Regions from separate parts of the Streptomyces sp. TAA204 genome, predicted to be linked through region 3. Evidence: riboswitches for the same ligand, from Rfam matches in the RefSeq annotation. Region 3 holds a riboswitch; each other region holds the start of a gene.

Region 1 (9,360 bases), on a different contig from region 3:
CGCCGGGGGAGTGTGCGAGGGCGGCGGGAAGGCCGCCGCCCGCGGCGAGTTCGTCGCGGCGGCCGCGGAAGTCCGCCAGCGCGCTGCGGAGTCCCTCGCGGGCCCCGTGCGGACAGTCTCCACAGGTGCAGCGGGTGGAGTGGGTGTGAGAAGTGCCCTCGGAGGGAGTGGACTTGCGCAGGGACAGGGCCTGTTCGCTCGCGCTGCCGCCGCCTGTCGTCCCGTCCCGTGCCGTGTCCACGGCCACTGCGCAACCCCGCCTCTCGAGCACTGTCTCAAACACCGTCGGTGAAAGGCGCATTGTGCCCTACGCAAGCCCCCGGGAACGCGGCAGGGCTCGCTTCGTCACCCGGCCGTGTGAGAGGCGTCGGCAGGCAGGACCGACGTCGCCACGGTCGACCGGATTCGGCGACGAACGCGGGCCCCTTGCCCCGCGATTACCCCGCGCCCGCCCGACTCTCCGACCACAGCGTCGACTTCGGATCCCCTCGACGGGCCGGCCGGGGAGATCCGCTGTGACGGCCCGGTGGGGACCTGCACCGAACGCCTCGCGCACGGGACGTCAACATGGGGGAGGACGTGGACATGGGAGGGGCGCCACCGCCCCCGCCGGCCGGCCCCGACGTCCTGACCGCCAAGCGGCCCGCGGTCCGGGCCCGTGGACTTCGCCGGGCCAACCGCCGGGCGGGACGGGGCACTTGGCTAGGCTCCCGGCATGGGCGTACTCATCGATGTCTTCTTCGGCCTGCACATCATCGGCATCGCCGCGCTGCTGGGCGGCTTCCTCTTCCAGATGAAGCCGATGCGCGCCGGCGAGGCCCGCTTCGGTCCCGGCATGCTGCACGGTGCGTTCACGATGCTGGTGACCGGCATGGTCCTCGTCGGTCTCAACCAGGCGGCGGACGAGCCCGTCGACAACATCAAGACAGGCGTCAAGCTCGCGCTGCTCGTGGTGATCCTCGGCCTGGTCTACGTCAAGCGGGACGAGGAGAAGATCCCCGCCTCCGTCTTCGGCACGGTCGGCGCGCTGACCACCGCGAACATCTTCATCGCGGTGCTGTGGACCTGAGGACGGGAACGGCCCGGGGGTCCGGGCGGGGGCCCGGCCCCCCGCCCGCCGTGCCTCAGCCCGGCCGGTTCGCCGAGTGGAAGGGCATGTTGTCGATGGACTCGTACCTGACCTCGGTACCCGGCTTCGGGGCGTGGATCATCTGCCCGTTCCCCGCGTAGATGCCGACGTGGGTCACGTCGTCGTAGAAGAAGATCAGGTCGCCCGGCTGCATCTGTGACCTGGGCACCTTCGAACCCACGTCGACCTGGTCGAAGGTGGTACGCGGCAGCGTGACCCCGGCGGCCTTCCACGCGCCCATGGTCAGCCCGGAGCAGTCGAAGGAGCTCGGCCCGGTGGCGCCCCACACGTACGGCTTGCCCAACTGGGCCTTGGCGTAGGAGAGGACCTTCTGCGCCCTGGACGAGGCCGAACCGTCCGGCGAACCGCTGCCCGTGCCGGCCTCGGAGCCGTCACCCTGCTGGTCCTTCGCCGCCTCGCGGCGCTCCGCCTCCGCGCGCTCCGCCGCCTTGCGGGCTGCCGCTTCCCGCTTCTTCTCTGCCGCAGCCAGCCGCGCCTTCTCCTCGGCCGTCAGCTTCGAGAGCATCTTGCGGGCCTCGGAGAGCTTCGCCTGTACGTCCTGCTTGTTCTTCTTGAGTGCCTTCTGGGAGGCGGCCAGCGAGGCCAGTTGCTCGGTGGCCGCGGCGCGCTCGGCCTTCGCCGCCTTCTGCTGCCGCTCGAAGTCGCCGACCGCCTCCTTCTGGCGGCCCGTCATCCGGTCCAGCACATGTGTCTGCTCAAAGAACTGCTGCGGGTCCTGAGAGAGCAGCAGCGTCGCGGTCTGCGACATGCCGCCGTTGCGGTACTGCGCCGTGGCGTAGTTGCCGAGCGTGCGCCGGGCGTCGTTGAGGTCGGCGGTGCGCTCGGCGGCCTCGTCGAGCGACCGGTCGGCCTTGGTGCGCTGGGCGTCCGTCTTCTCCTTGGCGGCGTTGTACTTCTGGGTGGAGCTCTCCGCCTCCTGGTACAGCTTGTCGACCTTCTTCTTGACCTCGGAGACCGACGGCCTGCCGTCGTCCGGTGCTGCCTGGGCGCTCTGCGAGAGCAGGGAGACGGAGGCGAGCGCCGCGGTGGTGACGCCGAGAGCGCCGCGTTTCGTCGCGGCGGAGCCGAATATGCGTGTGCGCGGCTTGCGATGGGACGCCAAGGCCGGCAACTCCTTCCGTGAACCGCCTACCGGGTTAGCTGACGGGTTCGGGCGTTCGGAAGGCTGCCCTACGGGCCGTGCGCGTGCTTCGGCGGGCGCGTACGGACCGATTCACCCCGGGTGCGTACGCGCAGGTCCGCGTACGCGGTGGGTCCCCGGCTCCGGCAGTGCTGCCGGCCGGATTCGGCGGGGACGACCCGTGCCGGCGCTTTCGCCGGCGAGCGGTGCGGGGCGTCCGGCACGGCACGCTAGCGGAGTTGTGGGGTGCCTGTGAAGACCGGAGGTGATACGTCCGCTATCTGTTCGTTATCAAACGGCTGCGGTCGGGCGGGCCTTCGCGGGATGGGAGCGTCCGCGGGCCGCCGGGCCCGCAGGGGCGGGGATGCGCGCAGGTCGCCGGACCGTCGGGCTCGTACGGCGGGGCCGTACGCCGGGGTCCGTCCCGGAACGTCAGGCCGTGGGGCGGGCCCCTCCAGGGCCGCCAGGCTCTGCGGCGTCACACCCAGAGCCTAGACTTGCTCGACGATGAGCAGCCTCTTCGACGACAGCTTCCTGGCGAACCTCGCTCCCGTGCGCGCGCAGGACGGACCCTCCCCCGGACAGGGCGAGGAGCCTTCTCCCGACGGGGGCCACCACGGCGAGGAAGAGATCCCGCACGACCTGTTCCAGGGCACCTTCGAGGGCCGTGGATCCGAGGGCCGCGGAGGGGACGGCGGCAGCTCCGGCGCGTACCACCGCGGAGGCGCCCAGCGCACCGTCGTGGACGCGCAGACGCTGCTGGAGGAGATGAACGAGGCGCAGCGTGCGGCCGTCGTGCACACGGGCTCGCCTCTGCTGATCGTCGCCGGGGCGGGCTCGGGGAAGACGCGTGTGCTCACCCACCGCATCGCGTATCTGCTGGCCGCCCGCGGCGCGCACCCCGGTCAGATCCTCGCCATCACCTTCACCAACAAGGCGGCCGGCGAGATGAAGGAGCGGGTCGAGGAGCTGGTCGGGCCACGGGCGCGTTCCATGTGGGTCTCCACCTTCCACAGCGCGTGCGTGCGCATCCTGCGCAGGGAGAGCAAGAAGCTCGGCTTCACCTCGTCGTTCTCGATCTACGACGCGGCGGATTCCAAGCGGCTCATGGCGCTGGTCTGCCGTGACCTGGACCTGGACCCGAAGCGCTATCCGCCCAAGGCGTTCAGCGCGAAGGTCTCCAACCTCAAGAACGAACTGATCGACGAGGAGGACTTCGCGGGGCAGGCGTCGGGGGGCTTCGAGAAGACCCTCGCCGAGGCGTACACGATGTACCAGGCGCGGCTGCGCGAGGCGAACGCCCTGGACTTCGACGACATCATCATGACCACCGTCCATCTGCTGCAGGCGTTCCCGGATGTCGCCGGGCACTACCGGCGCCGGTTCCGCCATGTGCTGGTGGACGAGTACCAGGACACGAACCACGCGCAGTACACCCTCGTGCGTGAACTCGTCGGCACGGACGCGGACACGGGCACGGACGCGGACACGGGCACGGACGCGGACACAGGCACGGATACGGACTCGGGCACGGACGCTGGGGAGGGGGAAGGAGAGGGGGAACACGCCCCGCGTGAGCGGGCCGAACTGTGCGTCGTCGGCGACGCCGACCAGTCCATCTACGCCTTCCGCGGCGCCACCATCCGCAACATCCTCCAGTTCGAGGAGGACTACCCGGACGCGACGACGATCCTGCTGGAGCAGAACTACCGCTCCACCCAGACGATTCTCAGCGCCGCCAACGCCGTCATCGAGCGGAACGAGAACCGCCGTCCGAAGAACCTGTGGACGCAGTCCGGAGCCGGCGCCCGCATCACGGGCTACGTCTCCGACACCGAGCACGACGAGGCACAGTTCGTCGCCGAGGAGATCGACCGGCTCACCGACGCGGGCGAGGCCAAGGCGGGCGACGTCGCCGTCTTCTACCGTACGAACGCACAGTCCCGTGTCTTCGAAGAGGTCTTCATCCGGGTCGGCCTGCCCTACAAGGTCGTCGGAGGCGTGCGCTTCTACGAGCGCCGCGAGGTCCGCGACGTGCTGGCGTACCTGCGGGTGCTGGCGAACCCGGAGGACGCGGTGCCGCTGCGCCGCATCCTGAACGTTCCCAAGCGGGGCATCGGCGACCGCGCCGAGGCGATGATCGAGGCTCTGGCGCTGCGGGAGAAGATCACGTTCCCGCAGGCCCTGGTCCGTGTCGACGAGGCGTACGGGATGGCCGCGCGCTCGGCCAACGCGGTGCGGCGCTTCAACGTGCTGATGGAGGAGCTGCGCACCGTCGTCGAGTCGGGCGCCGGGCCCGCGACCGTGCTGGAAGCCGTGCTGGAGCAGACGGGCTATGTGGCCGAGCTGCAGTCCTCGACCGACCCCCAGGACGAGACACGCCTGGAGAATCTGCAGGAACTGGCCGCCGTGGCCCTGGAGTTCGAGCAGGAGCGCGGCGAGGACGAACCGGGCACGCTCGCCGACTTCCTGGAACAGGTCGCCCTCGTCGCGGACTCCGACCAGATCCCCGACGAGGAGGAGGGCGAGGAGAGCGGCGTCATCACACTGATGACGCTGCACACCGCCAAGGGCCTGGAGTTCCCCGTGGTCTTCCTCTCCGGCATGGAGGACGGCGTCTTCCCGCACATGCGCGCGCTGGGTCAGACGAAGGAGCTGGAGGAGGAACGGCGGCTGGCGTACGTGGGCATCACGCGTGCCAGAAGGCGGCTGTACCTGACGCGTTCCGTGCTGCGCAGCGCGTGGGGCCAGCCGTCGTACAACCCGCCGTCCCGCTTTCTGGAGGAGATCCCCGACACGTTCGTCGAGTGGAAGCGCACCGGTGCGGCCACCGGGGGCGGGGCGACCGGCCGTGGCGGCATCGGGACGGGCTCCGGTGCGGGCGCGCTTCTTTCGTCGGCCGCGGGGGGAGGGGCCCGGCGCGGCGGCCCGAGCGGGTTCGCGACGCGGCGTGGTGCGGACCGCCCCGTGGTCTCACTGACCGTGGGGGACCGGGTCACTCACGACAGCTTCGGGCTGGGCACTGTGCTGGCCGTGAAGGGCAGCGGGGACAACTCCGAGGCGACGGTGGACTTCGGCGGTGAGAAGCCGAAGCGGCTGCTGCTGCGCTACGCGCCGGTGCAGAAGCTGTAGCGGACCGGCCGCCGGGCGTACGGGGGCCGGGCGGGGGCGCATGCCCGTACGCCCGGAGCCCTGCACGCGGACGCGCCGGGGGCCGGAGCGGCAGCCGGGTGTGGAGGACCAGGCGCGGGTATGACGCCCGACCGCCCCGCAGCGGTGGTCAGGACGGGTCGAGGCCCTTGGAGCGCAGCCAGGGGAGCGGGTCTATGGCCGCACCGCCGCCGGGGTGCACCTCGAAGTGCAGGTGCGGGCCGGTGGAGTTGCCGGAACTGCCCGAATACCCGATGGTGTCGCCGGCCTTGACCTCACCCGCGCGGATCTTGGTGCTGCTCAGGTGGGCGTACCACGTCTCGGTGCCGTCGGGCGCGGTCACCACGGCCATGTTCCCGAAGGACATGTCGTACTTGGTGGTGATGGTCCCGTCGGTCGCGGCCATCACGGGCGTGCCCTCGTCGACGGGGAAGTCGATCCCGGTGTGGACGGACATCCAGTTGAGGCCCGCCTGCCCGTACTGTGCGCTCAGCCCGTGCTCCTTGACGGGGACCGCGAACTTGGGACGCAGCGCCTCCTTGCGCGCGGCCTCCTTCGCCTTGCGCTCGCGCTCCGCCTCCTGGCGCTGCTTGAGGTCGATGCGTTCCTGCGTGCGGCTGGCGCGGTCGGCGAAGTCGTTCGCGTCGGCGGAGAGTCCGGCGAGCTGGGTGTCGAGCTTGGTGTTGGCCGGTTTCACGGCTGTGTCGGCCGCGGAGGCCTGCGCGGTGACCTGGTCGCTCTCCTGGCCCTCACCGACGACGGATGCTGCGGCGGCGCCCGCCACGCCCATCACGGCGACGGACGGCACGGCGACGGTGAGCATGGCCGAGCGCTTGGGCCGGGGGGAGCGGCGGCGGCCACGCGGGTGCGGGACGTACGCGGCGGCGGACGGTGCGGCGCCGGAGGCGAGTTCCTCGTCGTGGCTGTAGACGTCGTCGTGGCCGTGATGGCCGTGGCCGTGGACATCGCCGTTGTCGTGGCTGTCGTCGTGGCTGTCGCGGTGGCCGGCGGGGAAGTGGTCCTCTTCCGCGTAGGGCTCGGCGTTCAGGAGGTGGTCGCTGTCGACGGTGGGGTGGGCCGCTGTGGCGTCCGGGCCGCTGTTCTGCGCGAACTGCCCGTCGTGGGAGGGGTGTTGCCCGTAGGTGTCGTACCCCTCAGCGGCCCGCGGATCGTGTCCGTCATAGGACTCGTAGTACTCGTGGTACTCGTGGTTGTCGTGGCCCTGAACTGCGTGTTCGTGCCCGTAGGCGTAGACGTCGTACGGCTCCGCCGGATACTGGCCGGATTCGGGGGCGAGCCCCGCCGTTGCGTGTGCCCCGGTGTCCCAGCCGCCTCCGTCGGCGGGCAGATCCCAGTGACCTGTCTCCCACTGCCCGGAGTCCCAGCCGCCCGACTCCCAGTGGGCTGTCTCCCCCTGGCCCTGGGTGAAGTCTCCGTGCACGCCGCCGTGCTGGGCGGGAACCTCGGTGGTCAGCGGGAACCCTGCGTCCGTCCACGCGGCGCCGGTGTCGTAGCCGCCGGTTCCGTACGAGGCGTAACTGCCGTCGGACGCGTACGCGTCGTAGGTGGCCGCGGGGTAACTGCCGCCGCCCGCGCCCGTGTCGGCGCCCGGCAGGGAGCCGAAGAGGGGGTCTCCATCGCCGTAGGAGCCGGCGGAGTTGCCGTAGGCGGCTGTGGAGTAGCCGTTGTACCCGGAGGTGTAACCCTGCTGGACTCCCTGCTGTGCGTAGAGGCCGTAGGCCGCCTCCTCGTAGGGACCGCTGTCGTGCGCCGGGTACGGGAAGCCGGGAGTGGCATCTGCCGGGAACGAGGTTCCCGACGGGTGACGGTCGTTCACCACCAACTTCTCTTTCGCCTCGACAACAAGGGCGGAACAGTGCGGCGACTGTACCCGGGGGTACGTGAGGACGACAATCTTCAACAGGTTTTACGCTCGGGAGAAACGGGCATTCGAGCGCCTTTCGGCGCTCTACGTACGGGTATTTGGCCTGGCGTTCGAGTCGCGTTCGAAATTTTGGCCGGTTGGTCGGCTCCCCGGGTGCACCTCTCCCCGGTGCTCCCGCTCCGTACGGTGCCACTCAACTCCCCCCGGATGGGGACAGATCCCCCACGCCGGTGCGCGGCCGGACGTGCCGGACGCTAGGGGGTGTCTGACAAATCCCGTCTGGGCCGCGGTGGCCGGCAGGTGCCGGGCGCTCACGTCGGCCGTCCTCGTCACCACCGGGCGCGGCGGCCCGCCACCCTTGCGTGCCGTGTGCACAGCACGTGACCGGGTGGCTGCCCACGTGTGATTTCGCACTCCCTTCGCGGCGGGAACCACGCGCGTACGGGATGCTGGGGATAACGTGCGTTCACTCCGGCAGTCGCGGACGCCCTCCACGGATGACGCAGATGCCGTCGTAGAACCGTCGAAGGGCCGTTGAGATGGAGGCAGTGATGGGTGTGTCGGGTCCGATCCGCGTGGTTGTCGCCAAGCCGGGTCTCGACGGGCATGACCGCGGGGCCAAGGTCATCGCGCGGGCGCTGCGCGATGCCGGCATGGAGGTCATCTACACCGGTCTGCACCAGACGCCGGAGCAGATCGTCGGCACCGCGATCCAGGAGGACGCGGACGCGATCGGTCTGTCGATCCTCTCCGGTGCGCACAACACCCTCTTCGCCAAGGTGCTGGAGCTGCTGCGCGACCGTGACGCGGAGGACATCAAGGTCTTCGGCGGCGGGATCATTCCCGAGGACGACATCGCCCCGCTCAAGGAGAGCGGTGTGGCGGAGATCTTCACGCCCGGGGCGACGACGTACGAGGTCGTCGAATGGATCAGGACGAACGTCGGACGCCTCGCCGCCTGACCCCCGCGTTCCCCTCGCCGCTGTCCACGTGCTCCCTCTCCGCCCTCCCTCGTCTCCTCGCCCTCCGCTCCCCGCCCTGTGCCCGGGGCGGGTTCGGCCCCGGACGGCGGAGCGCGGCGGGCGCCCGGTCCCCTCCCGTGAAGGTGTCAGGCACCCTCGGCGGAATCCGGCGAGGACAGGGCCGGACCGGTCACCTCCCCGCTCAGTTCGGCAGCCATGACGGCGCGCAGCCGCAGTGTGGCGACCATGCGGTGGAACGCCTCGGCCCAGTAGGCCCCCGCTCCCGGTGATCCGCCCTCCGGCTCGTCCGGGACGGCGGCCAGCGGTTCCAGCCGTACGGCGTCGCACGGCGAGAGGCAGCGTTCGGCCAGCCCCATCGCACCGCTGAACCTCCACGGGTAACTGCCCGCGTCGCGGGCTATCTCCAGCGCGTCGACCACCGCCCGGCCGAGCGGCTCGCTCCAGGGCGCTCCGCACACCTCGAGCACGTGGAACGCCTCGGAGAGCCCGTGCGCCCGGATGAATCCCGCCGCCCACCGGGCACGTTCCCCCTCGGGGAGCACCGCGAGCAGCGGAGCCGGATCGCTGCGGCCCTCCGAGAGCGGCTCGGACGGCTCGCCGATCAGCGCCCTCGACCACTCCACGTCGCGCTGCCGTACGGCAGCGCGGCACCAGGCGGCGTGCAGATCCTGCTTCCAGCCGTCGGCGACGGGCAGCGCGACGATCCCCTCTGCGGACCGGCCTCCGAACTGACCGGACCAGGCCGCGAGCGGCGTCGCCTCCACCAGCTGCGTCAGCCACCAGGCGCGCTCACCCCGGCCGGCGGGAGGCTTGGGCACGACGCCGTCCCGCTGCATGGCCGCGTCGCATTCAGGCGGGGCCTCCACGGCGACGACGGGCGCCGTCGAGAGAGGGTCCTGCGTCACGCACGTACGGGCGCGGGCTGCCATGCGCGCCGCCAGGGCCGAGGCCGGGAGGCAGCTGAGCAGCTCGGCGGCGGTGGCCCGGACCGTGCGGCTCCTGTCGCTGAGCGCACGCTCGAGGAACGGCTCGTCCGCGGAGCACAGCCCTTCACGAAGAGAGTCCAGGAACA
Region 2 (9,360 bases), on a different contig from region 3:
CCGGCTCCCGGGCGAGGTCGCCGAAGCCGAGCGGCAGGGCGTGCTGCGAGTCCAGCTGGGTCACGCCGTCCTGTCCGCCGAGACGGACGAGCGGCGGATGCCCCCGGTCCAGGACCCGTACGTGGCCGCCCTCCTCGGGGAACTCCAGCAGTACCGCCGTCGCGAACAGTTCCGCCGCCCAGCCCCCGGGCTGCTCACGGCGCCCGGGTGCGGCCAGGGAGACCCCCGCCTCCATGTCGGCGCGGTCCATCGCCATGGAGCGCTCGATGCGGTCGGCCACCTCCGTCAGCGTCGGGGCGGAGGCCGCCGCCTCCCGGAAGGCGGAGGTGATCGTGGCCACCGTCTCGGTCGCGCCGATGCCCTTGCCGCGTACGTCGCCGACGACGACCCGGACTCCGTGCGGGGTGGGTCTGACGCTGTAGAAGTCGCCGCCGATGAGCGCGGCCTCGTCGGCGGCCCGGTAGGTGCCCGCGAGGCGTACGGGGCCGAGCCGCGGGGGCAGCGGCCGCAGCAGTGCCCGCTGGGTGGCTTCGGCCACCGCCTGCACCTGTACGAGTTGCAGCGTGGTGCGTTCCAGGACGGTCGCCAGCACCGTCGCGAACCCGGTCACCAGCACCAGCGTGATGACGGGGCCGGTGACGTTCTCGGGATACACGTCGTCCAGGGCCACGTGCATGCTCACCAGCATGGCGATGCACACTGCGCCGACGACGACGGTGACGACGGGCCGGGACAGCAGCGCGGCGAGGACCACGGCGGCCGTCAGCAGGGAGGCGAAGGAGTAGCGGGTGGGCGAGGCGATCTCCAGGCTGAGCGCCAGCACCACGAGCACCAGGGGCAGCCACCGCACCCATGCGGGCAGCAGCTCTCTGCGCCGCATGCGCCCGCCGCGGTCCGCGCGCTGCATCACTTCCGCGCGTTCGGCGACAACTCTGCCCGTGCCCATGTCCGTTCCCTCCATGGGGCGGTCGGCCACCGCTGCCCCTCGGTCCGGCCTCTGCTCAGTCTCCGTCCGCGGCACCGGTCCGGCCCGGCCTCCACGCAGCCGGGGGACACGGGACGGGGACGGGCGGGCAGGTCGTCCGGCCCGCGACGGCGGCGAGTGCGCCCGGCCCCGCGTGTCACCGCTTCAGCCGTGCCTCCACCCGCCCGCCGGCGTGCCGCGTCTCGAAGACGGGCTGCGGCGCGGTCGCGGGGCCGCTGACGTTCCACCCGTCCGAGAGGCGGAAGACGCTCCCGTGCCACGGGCAGCGCACACAGCCGTCGGCCACCTTCCCCTGCGACAGGGGCCCCGCCATGTGGCTGCACCGGTCCGCCAGCACGTACACGGAGCCGCCGCTCTCCCGTACGACGACGACCGGCACGCCGCCGACCTCGCGCGCCACCGGTTCGTCCACCGGGAACTCCGCGGCCGTCCCCAGCGGGTGCCAGCCGGGTTCCGCGCGTACGGAGATGTCCTCGGCGTGATTGACCGCCGCTGCCTGCCGGTACGCCAGATGCCCACCGAGCGCACCGCCCAGTCCGACCGCCGTCAGCCCCGCGTAGCCCAGCGCCCGTCCGCGCAGGGAGCGCCCGCGGAGCCGGGCGGCCAGGGACGCGGCGTACAGGCCCACCGCGGCCGAGTTCGCCGCGGCGTGCACGAGGCCCACGCGCATCTGCGGCTTGCGCAGGTCCGCCCAGTCGATCCACCCCGTCACCGCGGCCGGCACGGCGGCGACGAGTCCTGTGGCCACCAGCAGTCCCGGTGCGAAGCGCCTGCCGGGCAGCAGATCCAGCACGGCCGCCGACGCCCAGGTGCCGATGGGGATCTGCACCAGCGCCGGATGCACGGGATGCCCGAGCCAGCGGCCGTGGAGGGCGTCACGTGTCTGCTCGCCCAGCGGCAGGGACTGCACGGAACGCCGCACGCTCGACATCACGGGGTCGAGGACGGTGCTCCGCTCCACGTTCTCGACTGCGGTGAGCACGCGTCCCGGGCCGTCGGGGTGGGGGAGGACGGAGCGCAGGGCGGTCGCGCACGCGAGGATTTTCTGTGAATAGGACATACCGCCCGGTTCCCCTCCTGTCGGGAGGCAAACGACTCCGTCGAGGGCGGGCGTCCTGTGCTCCGGCTGGTCCTCCCGGGCTGGCCGCCACCGGTGACCGGGGCGAGGCTGAGGTACTGGCCTGTCGGGTGAGCCGGCCGGCCGGGCACGCCCCAGGGAGCGCGAAGAGATGCAGGACCGCCACAGCATGCCGCCGGATTCCCGGTACGAAAGCGACCTCATCGGGCGTCCCGCCACGCGTCTGCTGCTGATGCTGGCCGCGCTGCTGATCCTCGCCGGCACCCTCATGACCCTGCTCACCCCGTCACACATCTCGGGTACTCCCCTCTTCACCGCCGCGCCGCTGATCGTCGCGTTCGTCGCCTCGACGGCCGCCACCGCCCTGACGGGTCTGCTCTCGACCGGGCTCCTGGCCGCGACGCTGCTGCTCCCCGGGGGGATGTCGACCTTGCAGGACCACCTCACCAGGGTGGTCACCCTCGCCGTGGTGAGCGTCCTGGCGACCGGGATCAGCTGGTTCGTACGCCGCAGAGGGGCGGCTCTGGCCTCCGCCCGTTCGGTCGCGGAGACGGCCCAGTTCGCGGTGCTGCCCGTACCTCTGCCCCGGGCGGGGGAGCTGCGGATCGCGGTGCGGTACGAGGCGGCGGCGCACGGTGCGCAGATCGGCGGGGACCTCTACGCGGTGCAGGAGACCCCGCACGGGGTGCGCGTCCTTCTCGGCGACGTGCGGGGCAAGGGCCTGGCCGCCGTGGGCACGGTCGTGATCCTTCTCGGAGCCTTCCGGGAGGCCGCCGAGCAGGAGCCCACCCTCGAAGGGGTCGCCGACCGGCTGGACCGGGCGCTGCTGCGGGAGAGACGGCCCCGAGGGGGAGAGGAGGACCTGGAGGGGTTCACGACCGCGCTGCTCGCCGAGTTCACGGCGGGCGGCGAGAGGACCCTGCGGGTGCTCAACAGGGGCCATCCGGCCCCGCTGTTGCTTCAGGACGGCAGGCCCCGCTTCCTCGATCCGAGTGAGCCGTGCCTGCCGCTGGGCCTGAGCGAACTGGGCAGTTGGAGGGGGCGGGTGCAGGAACTGCCCTTCCCCCCGGGGCTGCAGATCCTCTTCTACACGGACGGCCTGACCGAGGCGCGCAACCGGTCCGGGACGTTCTTCGACCCCGGAACGCGGCTCGCGGGATGCGTCTTCGACGACCCGGCGGAGCTGCTGGACCGCGTCCTCGCGGACGTCCGTGCCCACGCCGGCGGTCGCGTGAAGGACGACATGGCCCTGATGGCAGTGCAGCGGGACAGGTCCCCGGACTGACGGGCTCTCAACTCTCCCTTCTCCCCCTCACTCCCCTCACGCACCGCGCACACGTGCACCGGCCCGGTGACCGCGTGTCCCGATTCGCCGCACCTGTCCTCGCGGCTCTGTCATGCGAGTGCAAATTCCACTGGAACCGCTTGGAATCCGAGCCGGGGCTCCATTAACGTTCGGTAACGCAGCGCGGTCGTCACTGCCGTCACGAGAGACGGCACCGTGCACCGTCGCCGAATCCTGAAAGTGCACCACCCCGAGCCACAACTCGATACAGATGCACCGAAAGGAACCGGGGAACCACCCCCTGCCGGCTCGCACGGCGGGGATGGGGTGAATCGACAAGTTCCGTCCATGGGCGGGCAGTTCGTAGGAGACCTTCCTGCTCCGAACCCGTCAGCTAACCCGGTAGGCGAGAAGGAAGGAAAGGAGAACGCCCCCGTGGCGTCCAACAGGCATGCCCCCGAGGGCACCTATGCCCCGTACGGCGGCGACTACGAGTCCCATACGTACGAGGTCTTCGGTCCCTACAGCTCGTACCCCCAGTACGGCACCTACGGTCGGTCGGACTCGCAGGGCTCGCTGCTGACGGAGACGTACGAGACGGGCTCCGCCACCGGCGACTCCGAGCCACAGCCCTACCTCTGGCACGGCGGCGACGACGCCCCGGAACGCTACGAAGGCTGGAACCCCACCGAGGAGACCGTCCGCCCCGTACGCGGGCGGCACAAGGTCGTCAAGCAGCGCGGCGGCAGCATGGCCCGCAGCAGCGCGGTCCTCGGCGTCGGCATGATCGCGGCGGTCGGCGCGGGCGGCATGGCCACCGCGCAGGAGAAGCCCTCCGCCATTTCGATGCCGGACGTCTCCGCCGCCGAGGACCTGCCGGGAGTCAGCCTCCTCGCGGGCGGCGACTCCGAGGAGATCGCGGGCCAGCCGCTCACGCAGGGCGCGCTCACCGCGGACGACGCGGCCGCCGGCCGTACGGACGCGGGCGAGGCGCTGCGCTCCCGCATCCTCGCCCAGGCCCAGGACGCCCAGTCCCAGGCCGACGCCGACGCACGCGACGCCGCCGCCAAGGAGGCGGCCGACGCGGCGGAGGCCAAGGCCGCCAAGGCGCTCGCCGCCGACCGAAAGGCAGAGGCCGAGAAGCGCAAGAAGGCGGAGGAGGCCCGGCTGGCCAAGCTCGCCAAGAGCTTCTCGCTTCCCGTCGCGGGCGCCCAACTCACCTCCACCTTCGGCGAGTCGGGCAGCCTGTGGTCGAACGACCACACCGGCCAGGACTTCGCAGCGGCCTCCGGCACGCCCATCAAGGCCGTCGCCTCCGGAACCGTCAAGGAAGCGGGCTGGGCCGGATCGTACGGCTACCGCACCATCCTCGAACTCAACGACGGCACCGAGGTGTGGTTCGCCCACCAGTCGTCCATGAACGTCACCGCCGGCGAGAAGGTCGGCGCGGGCGAGGTCATCGGCCGCGTCGGCGCCACCGGCAACGTCACCGGCGCACACCTGCACATGGAGGTCCGCCCGGGCGGCGGCTCACCGATCGACCCGATGGCGTGGCTGCGGGGCAAGGGCCTGAGCATCTGAGGGCCGGGGGCGGCGTCACGTCCGTCCCCTGTCCCGGCTCACTTCTGCGCCTCCTCACTGGTACGGCCCACGGGCCGGACCCGTCCAGCCGGTCCGGCCCGTGGCACCGGCCACTCGCCGCACCCGGCCGCGCTGCGGGGCCAGCGGCCGGCGGCCGGCCCCGCAGCATCCGCGGCACATCGAGATCCCGCGAAGACTCTTCGCGCCGCCGCCGCCTCGCACCGTCGAGGTGCGCTGGACCACGCACGACTCGCCCATGCCCCTCGGCACGGAGATGGAGGGGACGGGGCGGCGGCGGACGGGGGCCCACGGCCCCGCACATGCCCCGGCGGCCCTGGTGGACCACCCCCCGACATCAGGGCCGCCGGTCCTCTTCCCGCGCCCTGCCCGGCCCGCTCAGCCGGCGGGTGCGCCGAACCACTTGGGCAGATGGCCGAGCAGATCCTGCTGGTCCTCGCCGGCCCACGCCACGTGGCCGTCCGGCCGCAGCAGCACGGCGGGCACGTCCAGTTCGCGGGTGCCGGTGCCGGTGCCGGCATCGGCACCGGCGGCGGTGTCTCGGTCGGCAAAGGTGTCGACGACGTGGTCGACCCGGTCGCCCCAGCCCGCCACGGACAGCGTGCCGGTCCGGTCGAGCAGCAGCCCCCGCCCGCCGCGCATCAGCTCGTAGAGTCGCCCCCGCTTCAGCTCTACGTCCCGCATCCGCCTGCCGAGCAGTTCGTGGCCCTCGCCGAAGTCGTAGTGGACGCTGATCGCGGTGACCTTTTCGATCAGGTACCGGTTGACCTCCTCGAAGTCCGCCAGTTCCGACACCAGCCGGCGAGCCGCCCGGGCGCCCGGCTCGGTGGACATCAGCTCCATCTGTGCGCGGGTGTTGTCCAGTACGTCGGCGGCCACCGGGTGCCGTTCGGTGTGGTAGCTGTCCAGCAGCCCCTCCGGCGCCCAGCCGCCGACCTCGGCGGCCAGTTTCCATCCGAGGTTGAACGCGTCCTGGATACCGAGGTTGAGGCCCTGTCCGCCGGTGGGCGGGTGGATGTGCGCCGCGTCGCCGGCCAGCAGCACGCGGCCGGTCCGGTAGCGCTCGGCAAGCCGGGTGGCGTCGCCGAAGCGGGAGAGCCGGCGTGGTGAGTGCACGCCGAAGTCGGTCCCGGCGACGGCCCGCAGCCGCCGCTTGAACTCCTCGAGAGTCGGCGGGACCGTGCGGTCCTCGGTCACCCCCTCGCCGGGCACGACGACGCGGTGCACCCCGTCGTCCCCGAAAGGCCCGACGCCGAACCGGAGTTCGGTCTTGCGGACCTCGGCCACCACGGCGGCCACCTTCTCCGTATCCTCGGTCACCTCCATCTCGCCCAGCAGCGTCTCGACACGGGAGGGCTCGCCGGGGAAGCCGACGCCGACCAGTCCGCGCACCGTGCTGCGGCCGCCGTCGCAGCCGACGAGGTAACGCGCGCGCAGCAGCGTGCGTCCGTCCTCGGTGGCCAGTTCGGCGGACACCCCCTCCTCGTCCTGGCTCAGTCCGACCAGTGCGCAGCCGCGCCGGATCTCGGCGCCCAGCTCGGTGGCACGCTCGGCCAGCAGGCGGTCGGTGACGGGCTGCGGAATGCCGAGGACGTATCCGTGTTCGGTGTCCAGCCCCTGGGGTGACGGCTTGCTGATGGCGGCGAAGAAGCCGCCGACCGGGTACTTCGTGCCCTCCGCGAGGAACCGCTCCAGCAGACCGCGCTGGTCCATCACCTCGATGCTGCGCACGTGCAGACCCAGCGAGCGGACGAACGTGACCGGCTCCTTCTCCCTCTCCACCACGACCACCCGCAGACCGTGCAGCCGCAGTTCGGCGGCCAGCATCATGCCGGTCGGTCCACCGCCGACAATGATCACGTCATTCATGAAACCCCCACTCCAAGAGCCTGATTCCCGGCCCGGCTGCTCAGCCCGGCCGGCGGCGAGTCCGCCCGCACCGTGGCGTCATACGTCGACAAAAGCACACGGACTTCGCGAATCAGTGATTTCCGCAGGTTGCGGCCTCGGCCGACGATTCTGCGGCACGACCCGGGTCTTGCCGCAAGGCCCCCCGTGCGCTATACGTTGAGAGTGGCAAGGAGCGGGCGTGCTCCTTGCTTTTTTGCGTCCGGCCCCGTCATCCGGCGCTGTCGTCAGGCGCTGTGTCGTGCGGCTCCGTGCCGCCCGGCCCTTCGCCGCCGGGCGTTCCGCGGTCCGCTGTGGAGTACCGTCGGCGTGAAGATCCGCCCGGGTGCCCGGACGACGCCGCGAGACGTGGTCATCGCCCTCTCCGACGCCCGCCGGCAGGCCGCCGTTTCCCCGGAGCAACCGACGGGGAAGGGCTGCCACTTCGGACGTATCACCGGCACGGCAAGAGGAGAGCAGGGCCCATGAGCGCGCGTTTCGAGGAACTCGACTGGCGGCCCACGCCGATGGGCGAGATCAGTCTGCGGCGGCGCAGGGACCCCTCGACGGGCGCGGACGTCCACGAGGTCAAGCTCGGCGACGAGTTCCTCATGTCCAGCCTCTTCACCGCCGGGGAGATCGCACTGGCCCGACTCGGCCTGGCCGGGCTGCCGGAGACGGATCTGGACGTCGTCGTCGGCGGTCTCGGTCTCGGCCACACCGCGGGGGCCGTGCTGGACGATCCACGCGTACGGTCGCTGACCGTCGTCGAGGCCCTCGGTGAGGTGATCGACTGGCATCAGCGTCAACTGGTGCCGCTGGGGGCCCGGTTGGCCGGCGATCCGCGCTGCCGGCTGGTCGCCGGGGACTTCTTCGCGAAGGCGCTCGGCTCCGGCCCGGGCGGTCTCGACCCGGACGTCCCGGGGCGCCGTTTCCACGCCGTCCTGCTGGACATCGACCACTCGCCCGCCCATGTGCTGCACGAGGGCCACGCGAGCTTCTACCGTCCTGCGGGCCTGCGTGCCCTGGCCGAACAGCTCCACCCCGGCGGTGTGTTCGCCCTGTGGTCGGACGACCCGCCGGAGGAGGGCTTCAACTCCGCGCTGGCGGAGGTCTTCGCCGAGTCCGACGCGCACGTCGTCACCTTCGACAACCCCCTGCACGGCGGCACTTCGGCCAACACCGTCTACGTCGCCCGTACGGCGGGGGCGTGAGGCCGCCGGCCGGGGAGCTGCTGCCGGGAGCTGCCTGCCGGGGGACTCCTGCCGTGTCGCCGCGTCACGCGTAGGTGTCCTCGACGGCGGCGAGCACGCGGTCCCGGGCGTTCCCACCCCGGCGCCGAGCACGTCGCCGAAGGTAGGTTCCCGAGCGGAAACCCGCATCCGGCGAGCGAAACACCCGATTGGTCAGATCACTCATGGCGTACGTACTCATCTTCTGCTGCTTCATGGTCCTCGGTGCCGTCAGCGCGCTGGCGGCGAGAACCGGGTACAGCGGAGATGTCTGCCGCCGGTCCGCCGGGTACGAGGTGCCCGACGCCGTGCAGCGGGACCCGGCACTGAGGCAGCGGGCGAACCGGCTGGTCGCCTTCTGGTGCACGGGGGCGGCAGTGCTCAGCCTCGCACCGCTGGTGCCGGCCGGACTGGTCATCATGAGCGACGGCGGCCGGTCCGTGAGCACCCCGGGGCTGCTGGCGTTCGCCGGCTACGCGTTCGCCGTGGTCGTGGTGTGCCGCTACCCGTTCGAGAAGATCAAGCACCTGGCGTCCTGAGCGGAGGACGGTGACGCAGGCAGGGACCAACACGTCAGTGCTGCGGGGACGATCGCCCCTCCGTGACCGGTGACGGTGACTGTGCCCCGGCCCGTTCTCCCGGCTTCGGGGAGCGGACCGCACTCGTGGCACTCCTCCCCGGTTCGGGGAACTCCCATCGCGGGCCGGTGATTTCGTCCCACGCCCATACGAACTGGCGCTCCTGCTCGACCGTCATGCCGAAGTCGTACAGCTCCGGGCCGCCCATCGCCGTCCACGTGTCCCACTCCCTCTCCAGCAGGTCCGCCAGCCGCAGCGGGCCGCCCTGGTGTGCCACCGTCCGGCCGTCGGGCAGTGCGGAGAGGACGGCCCATGACGAAGTGCCGTCGTGCAGCCACGCGTTGACCCCGTCCTCGTCCACCGCCGTACGCACGCGCAGCTCCGGCAGGGCGACGCGTAGCGCGAACCGCAGGTGCCAGTCCTCCTGGAGCGGACGCAGATCCCGCCGGACCTCGCGCTCGTCCTCGGCCGGGCCCGTGCCCCGTACGTCCTCGAAGGCGGCGCCCGGGGCGGTGCCGTGAGCGGGCATGAACTGGGCGAGCCCCCGCATCCGCCCGGACGCGGACGAGCCGTCCCCGGCGACGGTGAGCGCGACATGCCCCAACCACCCCCAGGGCGTGACGATCCGGCCGCCCGGACGGCACTGGGCCACCCACAGCCACGGCACCCGGTCCACCGCATACGTTGAGATCACCCTGTCGTACGGCGCCCCCGGC
Region 3 (9,360 bases):
GCAGTCCGTCCGGCGACCCGGCGGGCGAAGCGCCGGACGGTGGTGCCGGTGCGCCGCACCCGGCCGGCGGGGCCGCTTCCGGCCGTGCCGCGGACGGGCGCCCCGCCCCGTACGGGCACAGCGCCGGGCCGTACAGGCAGCGGACCGGACTCCCCAAGGGCCTCACGGAGCAGACGGCGGAGCTGGTGCGCGGCACTCTGGACGCCGGTGGGGACGGTTCCGGCCTCTCGGCGTCGCAGTGCGCCGAGCGCAGCGGGCTCTCGCGAGTGAGCGCCCGCCGGTACCTGGAGCACTTCGTCTCCCTCGGCACGGCCCGGGTCACGCTCCGCTACGGCACGACGGGCCGCCCGGAGCGGCTCTACCACCGCGTCGACCGGTCCGGAGCGGCCGGCACCGCCGGTGAGGACGCGGCGGACGGAGAGAAACCGTCCGGTCCGGGGAAAGCACGTGACAGCACGTGATTCCCGACACAGACAATCCGTGAGCAGCGTCACACGAATGAATGCAGCACACATGGAACGGCCTCAATTCCCCTGCTCAGCAAGGAAATCCGGCAGCGCTATCACCGTTACCCGCCGTATTGGGCGATCTTTGCCTTCCGGGAGATGTGCCGGTTTTCTTGTGGTGAGGAATTCCTTCTGCTTAACGTGCGAACTCCACCGCGTCTCCCGTGCGGTGGTCCGCTGCCGGGGACGCCGAATCCTGCCGCCCGGACAGGGGGAACTCACGCACACCGAGGCGGCAGGAGCGGGGGAACCAGGTAAGTGCCGTGCGATACGTCACACGCACGGCTCGGGGTGAAGCCGTACGCGAATACACCCCTCGTGTTCGCGTAGGCCGGGCAACTCCAGCCCGAATCCGACAGCTCACCTCGCAGGCGTAGGAGAGGAACTGCCCTATGTCCGGACGCGGTCGTCACCGTCGTCAGCCCAATCGCCGCCTCGCTCGCGGAGTCTCGCGCACGTCGATAGCCCTCACGGCGGGCGGAGCCGGTATGGCCCTTCCCCTCGTCGCATCGGGCACTGCGCACGCCGCCCCGGTCAGCACCTGGGACAAGGTCGCGCAGTGCGAATCCACGGGGAACTGGTCCATCAACACCGGCAACGGTTTCTACGGTGGTCTGCAGTTCACGCAGAGCACCTGGACGTCCTTCGGAGGCGGGAAGTACGCCGAGCGCGCCGATCTGGCCACCAAGGACCAGCAGATCGCCGTCGCCGAGAAGGTCCTGGAGGGCCAGGGCCCGAAGGCGTGGCCCATGTGCGGCCCGAAGGCCGGTCTCACCCGGGACAGCGGCTCGCCCGACATCGCCCCCGACAGCCAGGACGGCTCGGACGGCTCGAAGCAGGAGGCGGAGCAGAAGGAGCCCGCCCCGAAGGCCGAGGAGAAGAAGAAGGCCAAGCCGCAGGGCGACCGCTTCCACACCGTGGCCCGCGGTGACACCCTCTTCCGGATCGCCGACGCGGAGGGCGTGGAGGGCGGCTGGAAGAAGCTGTACGACACCAACCGCGAGACCGTCGGCAGCGACCCGGACCTGATCCTGCCCGGTCAGAAGCTCACCCTCGGCGAAGGCAAGGCCAAGGCCGAACCCTCGGGCGGCAAGTCCCGCTCGGACGACGCCGCGGAGAAGTCCGGCACCGCTGAGAAGTCCAGCACCGCCTCCTCCGGTTCGTCCGACTCCTCCGGCGACTACGCCGCTCCCGTCGGCAGCGGTACGAGCACTCCGTACGGCGCGTCCGGCAGCAGCTGGTCGAGCGGCAAGCACACCGGCGTCGACTTCTCCGCGCCATCCGGCACCGCGGTGAAGGCCGTGACCTCCGGCACCGTCGTGCAGTCCGGCTGGGGCGGCAGCTACGGCATCCAGGTCGTCCTCAAGCACGACGACGGCAGGTACAGCCAGTACGGTCACCTCTCCGCGACGTCCGTGCGCCCCGGCCAGCAGGTCTCGGTGGGCGACCAGATCGGCACCTCCGGCTCGACCGGCAACAGCACCGGCCCGCACCTGCACTTCGAGGTGCGCACCGGACCTGCCTACGGTTCCGACATCGACCCGGTCGGCTACCTGCGCCAGAACGGGGTCGGCCTCTGAGGCCGGACTGAACAGAAGCTGAGCCGACGGCTCACTCAAGGGGTGGCACCTCGACTGCGGGGTGCCACCCCCTGCGTCTTCCCCGCCGCGTCACAGCACTGCCGTCACCGCTGACCGCGGGGCTGTGGCAGTCGTGGCTGTCACTGCGGTCCCGCAGTCACAGAAGTCCCGCAGCCGTGGCCGTCTCTCAGCGGTCACGGCTGAAAGTTCTCGTCGGGCTCCACCGCGACCTCCAGCACCAGCGGCCCCTCGCGCTCCGCGAGTGCGGGCAGCAGCGTGTCCAGCTCCGCCAGCAGTCCGCCGTATCCGCTCACGCGACGCGCGGGGCAGCCCGTCGCACGGGCCATGCCGCTCACGCTGACCTCCTCGAAGGCGGGCCAGGGCGCGCTGCTCCCGTGTCTGTCCGCCAGCCTGTCCATGATCGCGTAGCGCCCGTTGGCGAGGACGACGAAGAGCACGCCCACGCGGTAGTGCACGGCGGTCCACAGTGCCTGGATCTGATAGAGCGCCGATCCGTCGCCCACGACGGCGATCACCGGCCGCTCCGGCGCCGCCATCCGCACGCCGACAGCGGCGGGCAGCGCGAACCCGAGCGCGCCCATCGCCGCGCTGAGGAACCCCAGCGGGCGCCGGGCGGGGATCAGGGCATGCAGGTCGGGACGGCTGGAGGGGGTCTCCTCCACCAGCACCGTCTCCGCGGGAAGGCGGGGGGCGAGAGCCGCCAGCACATGCGCCGCGCGCAGCGGCCGGGACTCCCCCGGCGGCGGTGGCCCGGCGGGACGTTCCATGCGCGGGGCGCGGCGCCGCGCCGCCGTCGCGTGCGAGTCCGGCCCGGCCACCGCTTCGGCCAGCTCCGCGCAGAACGCCGGCAGCGCGGCCACCACGGCCAGCCCGGCGGGCGCCCGGTGGGCCTCGGCGGGGTCGTCGGTGATGACGGCCAGCCGGGTGCCGGGCCTCACGAGCGGGCCGTCCTCGTAGGGGTACTGGCGGAAGACGGGAGCGCCGACGCTCAGGACGAGGTCGTTCGCGGCGAGGGCGGCTCTCAGCCGCGTACGGTCGGCGGGCAGGTGCCCGGCGAAGCACGGGTGGTCCTGCGGGAAGCCGGCGCGGGCGCCGAAGGACTCCTGCCACACCGGGCAGTCGAGCCGTTCGGCGAGTGCGGTCAGCGCCTCCCACGTGCCGGGGTGGTCCGCTCCCGCGCCGACCACCAGCGCGGGTGCGGTGGCGGAGGCCAGCAGGTCCGCCACCTCCCGTACGTGCGCGGTGTCGGCGGCCCGCGGCAGGCGCAGACGTTCGGGTGCGGGATGGGGCAGGTCCTCGGCGGACTGCGCCCAGTCGTCCATCGGCACGACGACGAGGGCGGGGCCGCGGAGCGTACGGGCGGCGTGTGCGGCACGGGCGATCGCGCCGGGTACGTCCTGTGCGCGCGGAGGGGTCTCCGTCCGTACGGGGTAGTCGCCGGCGAGCTGTTCCAGGCGTCCCGCGAGGAAGGGTTCCTGGACGAGGTGACGCCGGTCCTGCTGTCCGACGAGCACGACCAGCGGCGCACGGTTGACGCGGGCGGTGGCGAGGGCGCTCACGGCGTTGCCCAGACCCGCGGTGGTGTGCAGCAGCACGAGCGCGGGTGCGTCGCGGGCGACGGCCCAGCCGGTGGCGGCCCCGACGACGGACCCTTCGTGCAGTGCGAGTACGAAGCGGATGTCGTCGGGGAGCCCGGCGAGGAACGGCACCTCCGTCGAACCGGGGTTGGCGAACACGGTGGTCAGCTCGTGTCGGCGCAGCACGTCGAGCGCCGCGTCACGGACGGTGGGCATGAAGGGGCAGCTCCTGGTTCCTCGTCCCGTCCCGGTGCCCCCGTGGCACCGGTGTGCGGTCTGTCCGTACGGGTCAGGCGTCGGCGGGCGGGCGGTACCTGACCTGGGTGAGGACGCAGAAGCCCGCGACGACGATGGCCGCGTCCATCCACACGGCCGCCGCCCAGCTTCCGGTGCTGTCGCGCAGCACACCGCTGATCGCCGGGGAGAGGACGGCGCCCGTCTCACCGATGAGGTTCTCCAGTCCGAAGGCGGAGCCCCGCAGGTGCGCGGGGGCGAGTTCGGCGGTCAGCGCGTGGCCGACGGGCTGGAGCGCGTTGAAGAACAGGCTCGCGGTGAACAGCAGCACGCCCATGACCCACAACGACGGTTTGTCCGCGGCGCTGAGGTACCAGGCGAACGCGACCGTCAGCACCGCCTGGATGCCCGTGAACGTCAGCATCATCGGCTTGCGCCCCCACCCCCTGCGCAGCCCGTGGTCGGAGAGCCAGCCGCCGGCGGGGAAGCCGAGGATGCCGGCACCGGCGTTGAAGCCGGCGGTCAGCGCGGCGCTCATGAAGGAGGAGTTCGCCGCGCCCGCGACGATGGAGACCGACCAGAAGCTGAAGAACCACAGGTTCCACAGGATGGCGATGTTGCAGATGTAGAGCAGGAAGAGGTCCCTGTTCTTGAGCACCGGACCGATCTCTGTGCCCTTGCGGGCCAGCGCGAAGAGCACCAGGCCCACGGCGAGGGCGACTTCGAGCAGCGCGACCCACAGCTCGGAGAGACCGGCGCTCGTTCCCAGCCAGTAGACGCCCATGACCAGCGCCAGCGAGACGCCGGCGTACGCGCTCAGGTGCAGGGTCGCCCGGCCCAGCCGTCCGAGGGTGAGATGGGCCCGGAACCACCACGCGACGACGAGGGCCACCACGAGCGTCGCCAGCCCCAGCACCCAGAAGACCATCCGCCACGCTTCGACGTCCTCGAGGAAGAGCTTGCCCAACTCGACGAGTTCGGGGGTGAGGAGGATCGCGGCGGTGATGCCCAGGGAGAGGCCCGTGATGACCACGCCCATGGCCAGGCTGCGGTCACGCTCGGGTGTCGTCGCGGTGATCAGTGTGCGGTCGTTGGAGTAGAAGGCGCCCTCACCGAGGCCGGTGACCACGCGTACGACGATGAACGCGAGGAGCCCGCCGACGAAGCCGGTGAGCATGGTAGCCACACCCGCCCACAGCAGGCTGACGACGATGAGGGTGCGGTGCCCGTACCGGTCCCCGAGGTAGCCGCCGGGGAACTGGGTGAGCATGTAGCCGGCGAAGAAGAGACCTCCGACGAGCCCGCCGAGCGCGTGCGGATTCTCCGCATCGGCGAGGAAACCCACCCCGTTGTCGATCATCCAGGTCACGACGGGGCCGGTGACGGCTCTGTCGGCCGCGCTCACCGTCCAGCCCAGGAGCAGCAGCACCCACAGGGTGTGCCAGGAGCGCCAGCCGCGGCGCTCCCGCGCGGCGTCCGTACTCTGCCCGACCGTCGAGGAATCTCCCGGTACAGCCTTCATGGGTTCTCCGTAAGCGGTTGACGCGGTGCGGAGGCCCGGTCTTGCTGCGTCCCGACCCCGGGCCGCCCGTCAAGCTAGAGTCACGGAGTGATGGGCGGAACAGGCTGGAGTATGTTTTCTGCTATGTCGAACGACTCTCCCGGCCGGGGCGACGCCTACGCCGCCAGCTCCGTGGACAACGCCCTGCGCACGCTGGTCTATCTGCGCGGACACCAGTGCGCCCGCGTCACCGACATCAGCGACCACCTGGGAGTGGCACGCTCCACCGCGCACCGGCTGCTGACGACCCTGCGCGGCCACGGTTTCGTCGAGCAGGAACCCGGCGGCAGGCGCTACCGGATGGGGCCGGTGCTTCTCGGGCTGGCCCGCGGCGCGGTCGACGAACCCGCCCTCGTGCAGGTCGCCCACAGTCACCTGGCCCATCTACGCGACGCAGCCGGCGAGACGAGCAACCTCCTCGTCCTCGACGGTCCCGACTCGCGCTTCGCCGACGGCGTCGAGGGACCGCACCCACTGCGTGTGGCCACCCGCACCGGCGACCGCGTGCCCGCCTACGCGACGGCCGGGGGCAAGGCCCTGCTGTCCGAGCTGTCCCCGGACGCCGCCCGTACGCGATACCGGCGGGGGCTGGCGCGGCTGACCGCGGCCACCCTTCCCGACCTGGACGCCCTCGCCGCGGACCTGGACGCCTCACGCGCACGCGGCTACGCGCTCAACCTCGACGAGAGCGTGACCGGCGTGCGCGGTGTCGGTGTCCCCGTCCGCGACCGGTTCGGAACCTGCGTGGCGGCGGTGACGGTCTCAGCCCCGAGCATGCGCCTCGACCGCGCCCGGGCCGCCGAACTGGCGCCGCTGCTGCGGCAGACCGCCGAACGGATCGGGGCGGAGCTGTAGGGCGGAGCCACAGGAGCAGGGCTGAGGCACGGAGGGGGCGGAGCTGCCCCGTCCGTCACGCACCTGGCAGCGTGTCTTGTTGGATGTCCCATCCGCGTGGCACTGGCGCTTCCCGTACCGCGAGCCGCCTGCGGCAGTCGGGGCCGAGGCCCCAGTAGCGGCTGGCGCGGTCGTGGAGGGGTTGGCGGCATGCGCGGCAGCGGATGGGCGGCGGCTCGTCGGGCGCCGTGCCGGGGAGCGGGTCGGGGGTGGGCATGGGGTGATGGTGGCAGGGGACGGGTCCTACTGGCCGCCCGCTGGATATCAGAGCACATTCTGAGTACACTCTGAGTATGAGTACTGCGCCTGCTGAGTCGGTTACCTTCACCGACCTCTCCCGCAACCCGAAGGGCGTCGCCGAGAAGGCCGCCACTCTCGGACGTGTCCGAGTCACCCACCGCGACGGCGCCGACTTCATGCTGACTACTGCAGAGGCCACCGAGCGCCACGACGAGAACCTGAGCATCGCGTCCCGCCTGTTCCTTGCGTTGATGAAGCGGGACAGCGGGTTCAAGAGCCTGCTCCTGGGGATGCCCGACCTGTTCCCGTGGGTGCGGCACCTGGATGACGAGGAGGTCCGCGAGTTCGCTGTCGAACTGTTCCAGGCGCTTTCCGACGCTGCTGAGCTAGACGCCACAGAGGCGGTACACCGAGCGATCGTGTCGTGGCGGGCGACGGCCCGCATCAAGGCCGACCCCGACCAGGCCAAGGGCGCCGCACTGCCGCTGACAGGTCTCGACCTGGGCCCGGTGGAGCTTCACGAGTGAGCCCGAAGAAGGGCGACCGGGTGAGCGCTCCACCGTTGAACGGCTGGAACGTCATCCACGGCACCACCGAGGCCGCAATCGGGTGGGAGGAACTGTGTCGTGCCGCGTTGGCGAACGCGCACCGTTGTCTGGATGCTCTGCGCACCGACCCCCGGTCGCACGCTGACTGGGGCCGGCAGCATTCCCTTCGGGGCAAACTGAAGCAGCGGGAGTGGAAGGGCAAGCTGCTGGACCAGTGGGAGTATGAGGTAACGGCTGGCGGCCGGGTGCGGTACTGATCGACGACGCGGCCCGCACGGTGATCGTCGTGTATGCCTCGCCGAGTCACCCGAAAGACACGGAGTGACCCCACGCACAGCACGAAGCCCGGATGGGCGGGGGCTTCGCTGTCAGTGCTGGTCGCCGAGGTCGTGACGGTTGAGGCGGCGCTTCTTGCCGGTCTTGCGGAGGACGGGCCAGGGGTCACGTCCGGCCCGGCCGGTGCCGCAATGCCCACCCGCGGTCCATCTCGTTACGCTACCCCGTAGTGATGTGCGTTTTCGCAGGTCAGAGGCATATCGGAGTGGGTAGTCGCAGGTCACAAAACGGGGGGCGGCACCTCCGCACAAGGTGCCGCCCCCTCGGGTTTCCCGGGTTCCGTCCCGCCGCCGGTGAGGGTGGACGGGCGCGGGACGGTCCGGGAAGGGAAGGCCCGTGACGGGCCTGGTATCCGGGCTCAGGACTCGGCCGCCGCCCGTCCCGCCTCCAGCCGTGCGACCGGGATGCGGAACGGTGAGCAGGAGACGTAGTCGAGCCCCACCTCGTGGAAGAAGTGCACCGACTCGGGGTCGCCGCCGTGTTCGCCGCACACTCCGAGCTTGAGGTCCGGGCGGGTGGCGCGGCCCGCCTCCACGGCGAGCCGTACGAGCGCGCCGACGCCGTCCTTGTCGATGGTCTCGAAGGGGGAGACCCCGAAGATCCCCTTCTCCAGGTAGGCCGTGAAGAAGCTGGCTTCCACGTCGTCCCGGCTGAAGGCCCACACGGTCTGGGTGAGGTCGTTGGTGCCGAAGGAGAAGAAGTCGGCGGACTCGGCGATCTGGCCGGCCGTCAGCGCCGCGCGCGGCAGTTCGATCATCGTGCCGAGTGTCAGGTTGAGCTCCACCCCGTTGCCCTGCTCGACCTCGGTGATGACGGCCTCGGCCTCCTCACGGACGATCTCCAGCTCCTGCACGGTGCCCACCAGCGGAATCATGATCTCCGCCCGGGGGTCGCCGCCGCCGGCCTTGCGTTCGGCCGCCGCCTCGGCGATGGCCCGCACCTGCATCGTGAACAGTCCGGGCACGACCAGCCCCAGCCGTACGCCGCGCAGTCCCAGCATCGGGTTCTGCTCGTGCAGCCGGTGCACGGCCTGCAGCAGCCGCAGGTCGTTCTCGTTGTGGTCCTTGCGGGACTCCGCCAGGGCCACCCGTACGGAGAGTTCGGTGATGTCGGGCAGGAACTCGTGCAGCGGCGGGTCCAGCAGGCGGACGGTGACCGGCAGCCCGTCCATCGACTCCAGCAGCTCGACGAAGTCGCCCTTCTGCAGCGGCAGCAGGGACTCCAGCGCCTCGTCGCGCTCCTCCTCCGTGTCGGCGAGGATCAGCCGCTCGACCAGGCTGCGCCGCTCGCCGAGGAACATGTGCTCGGTCCGGCACAGCCCGATGCCCTGCGCCCCGAACCGCCGCGCGCGGGAGGCGTCTTCGGCGTTGTCGGCGTTGGCCCGTACCCGCAGCCGCCGCACCCGGTCCGCGTAGGCCATGATCCGGTGCACCGCCTGGACCAGTTCGTCGGCGTCGTCGGCACCCGCGTGCATGCGGCCCTCGAAGTACTCGACGACCGGGGACGGCACGACGGGCACCTCGCCCGCGTACACCTTTCCGGTGGAGCCGTCGATCGAGACGACGTCGCCCTCCTCGATCACCAGTCCCCCGGAGGTCTTCAGGCAGCGGCGTTTGGTGTCGACCTCCAGCTCCTCCGCGCCGCAGACGCAGGTCTTGCCCATGCCGCGGGCGACGACGGCGGCGTGGGAGGTCTTGCCGCCGCGCGAGGTGAGGATGCCTTCGGCGGCGAGCATGCCGTCGAGGTCGTCGGGGTTGGTCTCACGGCGGATGAGGATGACCTTCTCGCCGGAGCGGGACCACTTGATGGCGGTGTAGGAGTCGAAGACGGCCTTGCCGACGGCCGCGCCCGGCGAGGCCGCGA

What was found. A riboswitch is a leader RNA that binds a small molecule or an ion and turns the genes downstream of it on or off. The one in region 3 is predicted to bind cyclic di-AMP.
Positions count from the first base shown of each region.
Region 1: another riboswitch for cyclic di-AMP. It lies ahead of H343_RS0110480 (C40 family peptidase); the one in region 3 lies ahead of H343_RS0119840 (transglycosylase family protein).
Region 2: another riboswitch for cyclic di-AMP. It lies ahead of H343_RS0126480 (M23 family metallopeptidase); the one in region 3 lies ahead of H343_RS0119840 (transglycosylase family protein).

Region 1 covers NZ_AUKW01000004.1:481,285-490,644, reverse strand. Annotated here, with positions in the region: gene H343_RS0110490 (hypothetical protein) at 1-247, opposite strand, end outside; gene H343_RS0110485 (hypothetical protein) at 716-1,069, shown strand; gene H343_RS0110480 (C40 family peptidase) at 1,125-2,252, opposite strand; cyclic di-AMP (ydaO/yuaA leader) riboswitch at 2,260-2,451, opposite strand; gene pcrA (DNA helicase PcrA) at 2,778-5,402, shown strand; gene H343_RS0110470 (M23 family metallopeptidase) at 5,551-7,257, opposite strand; gene icmB (coenzyme B12-dependent isobutyryl CoA mutase small subunit) at 7,857-8,267, shown strand; gene H343_RS30045 (DUF5691 domain-containing protein) at 8,414-9,360, opposite strand, start outside.
Region 2 covers NZ_KE384282.1:27,457-36,816, reverse strand. Annotated here, with positions in the region: gene H343_RS33020 (PP2C family protein-serine/threonine phosphatase) at 1-976, opposite strand, end outside; gene H343_RS33015 (Rieske (2Fe-2S) protein) at 1,122-2,045, opposite strand; gene H343_RS0126485 (PP2C family protein-serine/threonine phosphatase) at 2,215-3,348, shown strand; cyclic di-AMP (ydaO/yuaA leader) riboswitch at 3,613-3,772, shown strand; gene H343_RS0126480 (M23 family metallopeptidase) at 3,784-4,929, shown strand; gene rox (rifampin monooxygenase) at 5,326-6,816, opposite strand; gene H343_RS0126470 (spermidine synthase) at 7,320-8,048, shown strand; gene H343_RS0126465 (hypothetical protein) at 8,252-8,605, shown strand; gene H343_RS33010 (protein-L-isoaspartate O-methyltransferase) at 8,640-9,360, opposite strand, start outside.
Region 3 covers NZ_AUKW01000018.1:78,263-87,622, reverse strand. Annotated here, with positions in the region: gene H343_RS31670 (response regulator) at 1-461, shown strand, start outside; cyclic di-AMP (ydaO/yuaA leader) riboswitch at 722-895, shown strand; gene H343_RS0119840 (transglycosylase family protein) at 899-2,086, shown strand; gene H343_RS0119835 (thiamine pyrophosphate-dependent enzyme) at 2,281-3,900, opposite strand; gene H343_RS0119830 (MFS transporter) at 3,974-5,440, opposite strand; gene H343_RS0119825 (IclR family transcriptional regulator) at 5,564-6,334, shown strand; gene H343_RS36050 (DUF6011 domain-containing protein) at 6,390-6,590, opposite strand; gene H343_RS0119820 (hypothetical protein) at 6,667-7,140, shown strand; gene H343_RS31665 (hypothetical protein) at 7,137-7,418, shown strand; gene ppdK (pyruvate, phosphate dikinase) at 7,856-9,360, opposite strand, start outside.